Silvibacterium dinghuense: one gene and its partner. The protein of the gene in region 2 interacts with the protein of the main gene of each other region in a pairwise test. Links are inferred from orthologs where the notes say so. Each region holds a gene or a part of one and is shown on either strand. Other genes may lie near its edges.

Region 1 (4,224 bases), on a different replicon or contig from region 2:
GAACCCGGCGAGCTCAACCCAGACCTCATCCACACCCCCGGCATCTACGTGCAGCGCATCCTGCAAGGCCCGGTTTACACGAAGCACATCGAGCGCAGAACCGTACGGCAGAACAAAGGATAAGAGCGCCTATCCCCTACACCTCGCCTCCTGTACCCTTCTTTGCGATCCGCACGGCCTCGTCAATGGCCTTCTGCGCGCGTTTCTGCCGGCTCTCCGGCGACTTGTAGTAGAAGATGCCCCACAGGTGTCCGCGCCGCTGTGCCGGGGTCATCTTTTCCCAGCCCGCGCGCGCCAGCGGAGTCCGTACAAATGCTGCTTCGAGAATCGGGGGCGTCTCGCGCTCGCCCTCCATCATGTTCAGCAGAATCTCCCCAAAGTCCTCCGCACGCCTCCTGCGCGCCGCTTCGCTCTTCGGAGCGGCTACCTGATCTGCAACATACTTGTGAAAGCTGTACGGCAGCTTCTCCCACCAGCGCCGCAGCGCTGCCTCGCCCTGAAGCACGCGCTTCATCTCCGCGGGAACCACCACCGTCCGCTCGTCTTCGTCGAGCTCCAGCGTGAACTCGGCCAGAGCCCCGGCCACAACCTTTGCCTCTTTCTGCATCCGCTTGTTTACCAACAGATAGAGCGCGCCCTTGCCATTTGAGAACAGCGAGGTCCGGAACGCGAAGCCATTGATCTCACCACGGACCTTCGGCGTCGCACCGGCATCCCAGTCGTCGGTGAACCCCGCAGGCAGATAGGCGACCGTCCAGCCGAGTCCCGATTTTTCTGCCACCAGCGTGGCCTTGAAACGCTTCTTTGCGGCCTTTGTCATGGTCGTCACTTTAGCCTAGCGACCGCCAAAATGTGAAAGGCCCGCTGCCAGATTCGGCAAAGCGGGCCTTGATCACCGGTGAACTGTGGAGATTGACCTGAGGCGCCCTCGCTATCCCTTCTGCGCTAACAGGGTGGGCCTCGGCGAGATGGTTGCTGTTCGCCAGGACTTGGGCCGCTGCCCGCAGGCGGCGGTCCCTTCAGGAGCCGAAGGCGGCTCTAAGCCTCAGTCACCTCACGTTGGGTCATGCAACTGCTACTGTCAGAAATTTTCATAGGCTGGATCATCCTCCTTTCCCGTGTACGAGCAGGCTAGTCCAGGCCGGAAAACAGGTCAAGACGCAAGCCTGATACGCGAGCCGCCTATCCCTCCAGCAGCGTCACCCGGCCCGTGCCGAGGTCATAGGTGCCTGCCACGATCTTCAGATGGTCTTCACGAACCATTTCAGCCAGCACTGGCGATGCTTCGCGCAGCAGCGTGGCCTGAATCCTCGCATTCTCCGCAATCGCCATCTCGAGGTCATGTCCCGCCTTGTCCACTGCCGGCTGAATATGCGGAAACAGCGAGCTGATCTGTCCCGGCACCGCTTTGCCCTGCATCGTCGCCTTCACGGCACCGCAACTCGCATGTCCCAGAACCAGGATCACCTTTGTCCCCAACACGGCCGCGCCGTACTCCAGGCTGCCGATGATCTCCGGCGTCGCCATATTCCCCGCCACACGGGTCACAAACAGATGCCCGATGCTCTGATCGAAGATCAGCTCCACCGGAACGCGTGAGTCCGCACAGGAGAGCAGAGCGGCGAAAGGCTCCTGCTTGTCCACGGTGTGGCTCTTCAATATCTGCAGGTCGTGCTCGAAGCTCGTCAGCCGCCCTTCGACAAACCGCGCATTGCCGTCCATCAGCTCTTTCAGTGCTTCGTCAGGGGTCAGCGGTGTCTGTGCAGAAGCTCGGGGTGCAAATGCCTCTTCCGCGGCCAGGCCCGCAATCAGCGATGCCACGCCACCCGCCAGCCCGGTGCCCAGAAAACTGCGCCGGGAGGTTCGGAAAGCCTCATTCCGTCCTTGCGCAACGCCATCATTGCATTCCATAGGAGATCTCCGTGCTTCGAGGTAAATGCGCCACATCATAGCCCGGAATGGCTCGAAAGATCGCCGCAAAAAGCAAAAGGCAGACCCGGAGGTCTGCCTTTTGCTACGAAATCTCTATGCCGTTACTTCTTCGCCGGAGCACTCTGCGTCGTCGGCGTGCCCTCGAGCACCGAGTGGCCCGACCCTGCATGCTTCTGCATCAGGATGGTGAGACCGATCGAGGTAACCATGAAGATGACCGCGGCCCAGGTCGTGGTGCGCGTCAGCAGGTTGGCCGCCGAGCGGGGACCGAAGGCTGTCTGCGAACCCTGTCCACCGAAAGCACCGGCCAGATCAGCGCTCTTGCCCTGCTGCAGCAGAATGACTGCAATCAGGAACAGGCACACAATCACATGGACCACAATGAAAAGGTAATACAGGAAGGTCATCGAATCGCTTTTCTGAGCCTGCGTTCCGGTCTCGCCCGTTGCCGCAGTTCGTGCAAATTAGACGGTCAGATGTCTTTGGTGCGGAAGGGGGGACTTGAACCCCCACGCCTCTCGGCGCCACCCCCTCAAGATGGTGTGTCTGCCAATTTCACCACTTCCGCATTCCGGTGAACTTCTGTCCTGAGAAGAGTATAGCAAAGATTCTGTGGATTTGTGACCCGTTCAGAAATGCTTGAGCAATTCCGCAAAATTCCTTAAATCCAACAACTTCTGCTCTGCGCCCGGCTTTGTCAGCGCATCCTGTTCCAGCACCCAGGTACCAGGGTGGTGGATGTAGATCGCATGCAGTCCCGCGGAAAGCGCCGGATTGATGTCCGACTTCGGGCTGTTTCCGATCATCCAGGTCGAGTGCGGCGCGAGCTCATACTTCGCCACCACGGCATGGTAGGCGGCCGCATTCTTTTCCTTCGGAATCTCGACGCCGGTAAAGTAGCTCGCCAGCCCGGAGCGTGTCAGTTTGTCTGCCTGCTCGGCCTCTGCGCCTTTGGTCATCAGAATCAGCCGGTGGCGGCTGGCCAGCTCCGGAATCGTCTCGGCGACACCCGGTAGCAGCTCAATCTCCTGATCTGCAATCGACTGTACGAAGCTCACAATCCGCTCATGCTTTTCCGGGGTGATGGACTCGCCGGAGAGCCGCTCGAAACAGGTCACCAGCGATTGCCGGAAACTGGTCAGCCCATACCCGTGCAGGCGTGTATTCTCGCGCTCCACTTCGTTGAGCTTCTCCCGAACCTCTTCGCGGGAGTACTCATGGTGATCCACATAAGAGATAAATGCGGCAATCGAGCGCTCAAAATAGATATTGTTTTCCCAGAGGGTGTCGTCGGCGTCCACCAGCAGCGTCTGCCCCGATGCGTATTTCCGGAAGTCTGTCGACATGTGCTTCGAGCTTATCAAACGGCTGCGAACGCCCTGAAGCAAAGGCTTCTCCCTCCCGCCAAACCATGTTGCATCTAAAAAATCACCGGATGAGGCCATCTTTTCCGGACGATACGGGTTTGTATGAACATCCGGCAGTGACCGGAGTGTTTTCGTTCCTGTATTACCAGGCTGCTCATAACGAGTGTCTTACGTTTTAACGAGGCTGATGATACGAAAACTACAACTCTTTGCTGTATTTCTTTTCACCGTCGCCCTGCTCCCCTCCATGGCGAGAGCGGGAGATGTTGCCTTGCTTCTCGAAGAACCCTACGGCGAGTTCGGGTTCTTTAATCCCACCGGCCACGCCGCGATCTACCTCAGCGACGTCTGCGCCGAAACGCCCACCCGGCTTCGCCGTTGCCAGCCGGGCGAGACCGGTGTCGTCCTCAGCCGGTATCACGCCGTAGGCGGATACGATTGGCTCGCCGTACCGCTGATTCCCTACCTCTACGCCGTCGATGATCCCGAACAGATTCCTGAATCCGCCGATCAGAAGATGGTGCTCCGTCTCCGCGACCGTTACCGCCGCCATCACCTTGCCGATATCGTGCCGGACGACCCAAAGCATGAGATCCCCAAGGGCGACTGGACCCAGCTCGTAGGCGAATCCTATGACCGCCGGATGTATGGCTTCGCGGTAAAAACGACAGAGGAACAGGACGGCGCGTTGATCGCCGAGTTCAACGACCGGGATAACACTTCACACTTCAACCTCTTTTTCCGCAACTGCGCCAACTTCTCCGAGGGCGTCATCAACTTTTACTACCCGCATGCCATCCATCGGAACTTCATCGCCGACGCCGGCCTGATGACACCGAAGCAGGCAGCGCGCTCACTGAACAGTTACGCAAAGAAGCATCCGGAGATGGACCTGCGCACCTTTGTGATCCCGCAGGTGCCGGGC
Region 2 (4,470 bases):
ACGACGGGCGCTGCTTGGCAGCAAAGATCTTCGCCACCGCCTGGGCGCTCCGGGCATTCGCGCCCAGTCCATAGACCGTCTCCGTCGGAAAAGCTACGGTACCGCCGCCGCGCAGGATGGCAGCCGCAGCGGTAATGGCGCTCCGGGAATCAGGCGAATCGGGAGCCGCGGCTTCGACGATGAGGCGTTCTGTATGCATGCGAATACGACAGGTATCTGCTTATTATCGCCTGCTTATGCTGACTTGCACGTCCAGGAGAGAACGCCGAGGCCTATACTTTTTCTATGAGCGCGGTCGAAATTGAAGTGAAGTTCCGCGTCGAGGACGTAGCCGCACTCCAGGAACGGCTTTCCGGCCTCGGCTTCTCCTGCATCACGCCCCGTACTTTTGAACGCAACATGCTGTACGACACGCCGGACCGCCGGCTGCGCAGCCAGCATTCCATCCTGCGCATCCGTCTCTACGGCGAGCGCTGGGTGCTAACGCACAAGTGCGTGCCGGAGAATGACGATCCCGAAGCCCGGCACAAGCGTCGCGTGGAAACGGAGACGGAGATCGCCGACGGCGAGGCACTGGGTTCGGTCTTCGAGCGGCTTGGCTATGAGCCGGCCTTCGCCTACGAGAAGTGGCGCACGGAATACGCCGATGCAACCGGACATTGCGTTATCGACGAGACGCCGATCGGTGTCTTCGCCGAGCTGGAGGGCCCGGAAGAGTGGATCGACCGGCGCGCGCAGGAGCTGGGACTTGAGCCATCCGTACTGCTGACAAAGAGCTACGGCCGGCTCTTTGACGACTGGCGCAGAGAAACCGGCAGCACCGCCGCCCATCTGACCTTTGCAGCCGTGGGCAGCGAAGCACTGGCTTAGCCAGGTCTCCGAGCAAAACAGAACGGCTGGGCATCGTGCCCAGCCGTTTCGTTCTAGCGCTCCACGTAGGAAGTGCGCTTTATGCCTCACCTGCGCCGTGGCACTTCTTGTACTTCTTGCCCGAACCGCAGGGACAGGGATCGTTGCGGCCGATCTTGTCACTGCGGCGCTGTACGGGCTCGCTGGAGCTGTTGCCACCGCCGGCCATCCGCGCGTGTTCAAGATCGCGCTCCTTGCGGCGCTGGAACTCGCGCTCGATCGAATCGATCGTCGTGGTCGGCGCATCCGACGCAGAACGCCCGGGGAGCGTCGGTGGAGGACGGTGACCGTTTCCGGCGGCTTCCGGTGCCGGCGCGGATACCTCGGCCGGAATCACCTGCGGAGCTGCGGCGGCGACGCGGCGCGGCTGCGTGGGAATGGCAACCGGCTGGCCGTCCGGCCCGACGATCTGCATGAGGAAGAGATAACGCACCGTATCTTCCTGGAAGCGCGTCATCATCCCCTCGAACATGTCAAAGGATTCCTTCTTATAGGCCACGAGCGGGTCCTGCTGGCCGTAGCCGCGCAGGCCGATACCCTCCTTGAGGTGATCCATGTTCAGGAGGTGATCCTTCCACAGGCCGTCAAGGACGCTGAGCATGATCATGCGTTCGTGGAAACGCATCGCCTTCTCGGAGATGAACTCCTCCTTGGCCTCGTAGCGCTCCTTGAGCTTCTCGAAGATGCTCTCGCCAAGCTCGTGGCGGGTCATCTCCCCGTAGCCAGGAATCTCCGTCTCAAGCGGGAATCCGAACTGCTCCATGAGCTTGGTCTTGAGCTCGTCATACTTCCACTGGTCGGGATGGACCTTTTCCGGCGTGTGCTCATCAAGCAGATCACTGAGGATGTTGGCGACATAATCCTCGACGATGAGCTCTTTCTGGTCGAGGCCTTCGAGCAGCTGGTGGCGCAGTCCGTAAACGGCCTCGCGCTGCTTGTTCATGACGTCGTCGTACTCGAGCAGGTGCTTACGAGCTTCGAAGTTGTTGCCTTCGACCTGCTCCTGCGCCTTCTCGATACGCTTGGAAATCATGCGCGACTCAATGGGCACGCCCTCTTCCATGCCCATGCGCTGGAGCAGGGTCGAGACCCACTCCTTGGCGAAGATGCGCATGAGGTCATCTTCGAGCGAGAGATAGAAGCGCGAAGCACCGGGATCGCCCTGACGGCCGGCGCGGCCGCGGAGCTGGTTGTCGATACGGCGGGACTCGTGACGCTCGGTGCCGATGATGCAGAGGCCACCGGCCTCGAGCACCGCTTCGCGCTCCTTCACCGTTGCAGCGGTGAAGGCCTCGTTGGCGGCATTCCAGTTCTGCTCAGTGGTCTCGAACTCCTGCCCCTGATAGTAGAAACGAGTCATGCCCGGCGCAGCCGTGGGATGAATCGAGCCCTCGGCCACGCTGATGGCGCGTGCCGCACCCTTGCGTACCAGATCCTGCTTGGCAACGAACTCCGCATTGCCGCCGAGGAGAATGTCCGTACCGCGGCCCGCCATGTTCGTCGCAATGGTGACCATACCGAGGCGGCCAGCCTGGGCGACGATCTCCGCCTCGCGCTCGTGATACTTAGCGTTGAGCACCACATGGCGAACACCCTTGCGCTGGAGGATCTGTGAAAGGATCTCGGACTTCTCAATGGACGTGGTGCCGACCAGAACAGGCTGGCCTTTTTCGTGGAGCACAGCGATCTCGTCAGCCACGGCGAAGTACTTCTCCTTCGCGGTGCGGTAGACGACGTCGGGGTGCTCGATGCGGCTCATCTTCCGGTTGGTCGGAACGACGACGATCTCGAGCTTGTAAATCTTGTCGAACTCGGTGGCCTCCGTCTCGGCCGTACCGGTCATGCCGGAGAGCTTCTTGTAGAGGCGGAAGTAGTTCTGGAAGGTAATGGTCGCGAGGGTCTGGTCCTCGCGGCGGATGTTCACGCCTTCCTTGGCCTCGACAGCCTGGTGCAGGCCATCGGACCAGCGGCGGCCCGGCATCAGACGGCCGGTGAACTCATCGACAATGATGACCTCCCCGTCCTTAACCACGTACTGGACATCCTTGCGATAGAGCTTGTGCGCCTTGATCGCGACTTCGACGTGATGCTTCAGCTCCCAGTTCTCGACGTCGGCGATGTTGCCGATGCCGAGCAGCTTTTCGATCTTTTCCCAACCCTCGTCGGTGACGGCGATGGTCTTGTGCTTTTCGTCGACGACGAAATCGCCGGTGAGGATCTTTTCCTCGCCCTTTTCGATCTCCTCGCCCTCTTCGAGCGACGAGATGATGCGATTGACCCGGACATACTTGTCCGTCGTCTGGTCAGTGGGGCCGGAGATGATGAGCGGCGTACGGGCTTCGTCGATCAGGATCGAATCGACCTCATCGACGATCGAGAAATAATGTCCACGCTGCACGCAGTCGGTCAGCTCGAACTTCATGTTGTCGCGCAAGTAATCGAAGCCGAACTCGTTGTTGGTGCCGTAGGTGATGTCCGAAGCGTAGGCCTGGCGGCGAGCCTGGTCGTCGAGATCGTGAACGATGACACCGACCGAAAGCCCAAGGAAGCCGTAGAGCTTGCCCATCCATTCGGCGTCGCGCTTGGCCAGGTAGTCGTTTACGGTGACGACGTGCACGCCGTGACCGGCGAGCGCATTCAGGTAGCAGGGCAGCGTCGCAACCAGCGTCTTGCCTTCACCGGTACGCATTTCGGCGATCTTGCCGGCGTGCAGCACCATGCCGCCAATCAGCTGGACGTCGAAGTGGCGCATCTGCAACACGCGGCGACCGGCTTCGCGAACAACGGCAAAGGCCTCGGGAAGAATCTCGTCGAGTACCTGCTTCTCTGCGGCCAGCCGCTCGTCGGCATCGGCGATGCCTTCGACGGCGGCAGCGATGCGGGCCCGGAACTCATCGGTCTTGGCGCGCAGCTGGTCGTCGGAGAGCTGCTGCACCGCCGGCTCGAAGGCGTTGATGGCCTGAACGCGCGGCAGCAGGCGCTTCACCTCGCGCTCATTGCTGGTGCCGAATACTTTGGTAAGTGCACTACCGATCAAAGCGAAATTTCCTCAGCGTATAGTGTAAACGCTCGGCTGCGTGAAGAGCGAGAACTGACCATCCAAGCAGCCACCTTTGGCTTGCAGCTCCTGCTGGCGGCGATTTGATAAATTTCCCCGGGCTTGGCCTGAGCGAATGTTTATGAATGATGCAAACTCATGGGATGGGGTTAGGGCACACTCGCAACACCCGGTCTATCATAGCGTCCATGTTGGCCGGTATGGCGGCAAGTACGTGGTGCTTTCATTCTTATCGATGGTCGCAGCTTATGGATACACAACCACGAATACCTAATCCATATGCTGGATTGACATATCCCATGAACAATCATGGCTGGGTGTTCTATGTTTCAGCCACTCAGAATACTGAATTATCCCTGCTGATCTGTCTTGCCATTTTCTGGTTCACGATTGCGGCAATTCTGAGCAGTGTGAATGTGAATTTGGGCCACCGATCGCCAAAGAAGCAGCCTGCGAATTTGGCACCTCTTCTATGCTTCGGAATCACATCTCTCATTTGGTTT

What was found. Proteins that work in one complex are often made in the same cells at the same time.
Region 1: the proteins of secA (region 2) and secG interact in binary tests that used the Escherichia coli proteins (3 or more experiments, as listed by UniProt). The link is inferred for Silvibacterium dinghuense from one-to-one orthologs.

What each region holds. Positions count from the first base shown.
Region 1 is NZ_SDMK01000002.1:885,983-890,206, forward strand. The notes cover bases 687-3,617. They hold secG (preprotein translocase subunit SecG), read right to left. Parts: upstream 2,340-3,617; coding sequence 2,034-2,339; downstream 687-2,033. Other genes in these bases: ESZ00_RS12905 (YdeI/OmpD-associated family protein), read right to left, coding at 687-820; ESZ00_RS12910 (carbonic anhydrase), read right to left, coding at 1,183-1,911; ESZ00_RS12925 (HAD family hydrolase), read right to left, coding at 2,562-3,278; ESZ00_RS12930 (hypothetical protein), read left to right, coding at 3,571-3,617. In the rest of the region: ESZ00_RS12900 (CoA transferase subunit A), read left to right, coding at 1-123; more of ESZ00_RS12905, read right to left, coding at 137-686; more of ESZ00_RS12930, read left to right, coding at 3,618-4,224. UniProt on the Escherichia coli protein: Subunit of the protein translocation channel SecYEG. Overexpression of some hybrid proteins has been thought to jam the protein secretion apparatus resulting in cell death; while this may be true it also results in FtsH-mediated degradation of SecY.
Region 2 is NZ_SDMK01000001.1:144,126-148,595, forward strand. What follows is about bases 750-4,251. They hold secA (preprotein translocase subunit SecA), read right to left. Parts: upstream 3,947-4,251; coding sequence 950-3,946; downstream 750-949. Other genes in these bases: ESZ00_RS00585 (class IV adenylate cyclase), read left to right, coding at 750-870. Outside these bases: ESZ00_RS00580 (L-threonylcarbamoyladenylate synthase), read right to left, coding at 1-199; more of ESZ00_RS00585, read left to right, coding at 286-749. UniProt on the Escherichia coli protein: Required for protein export, interacts with the SecYEG preprotein conducting channel.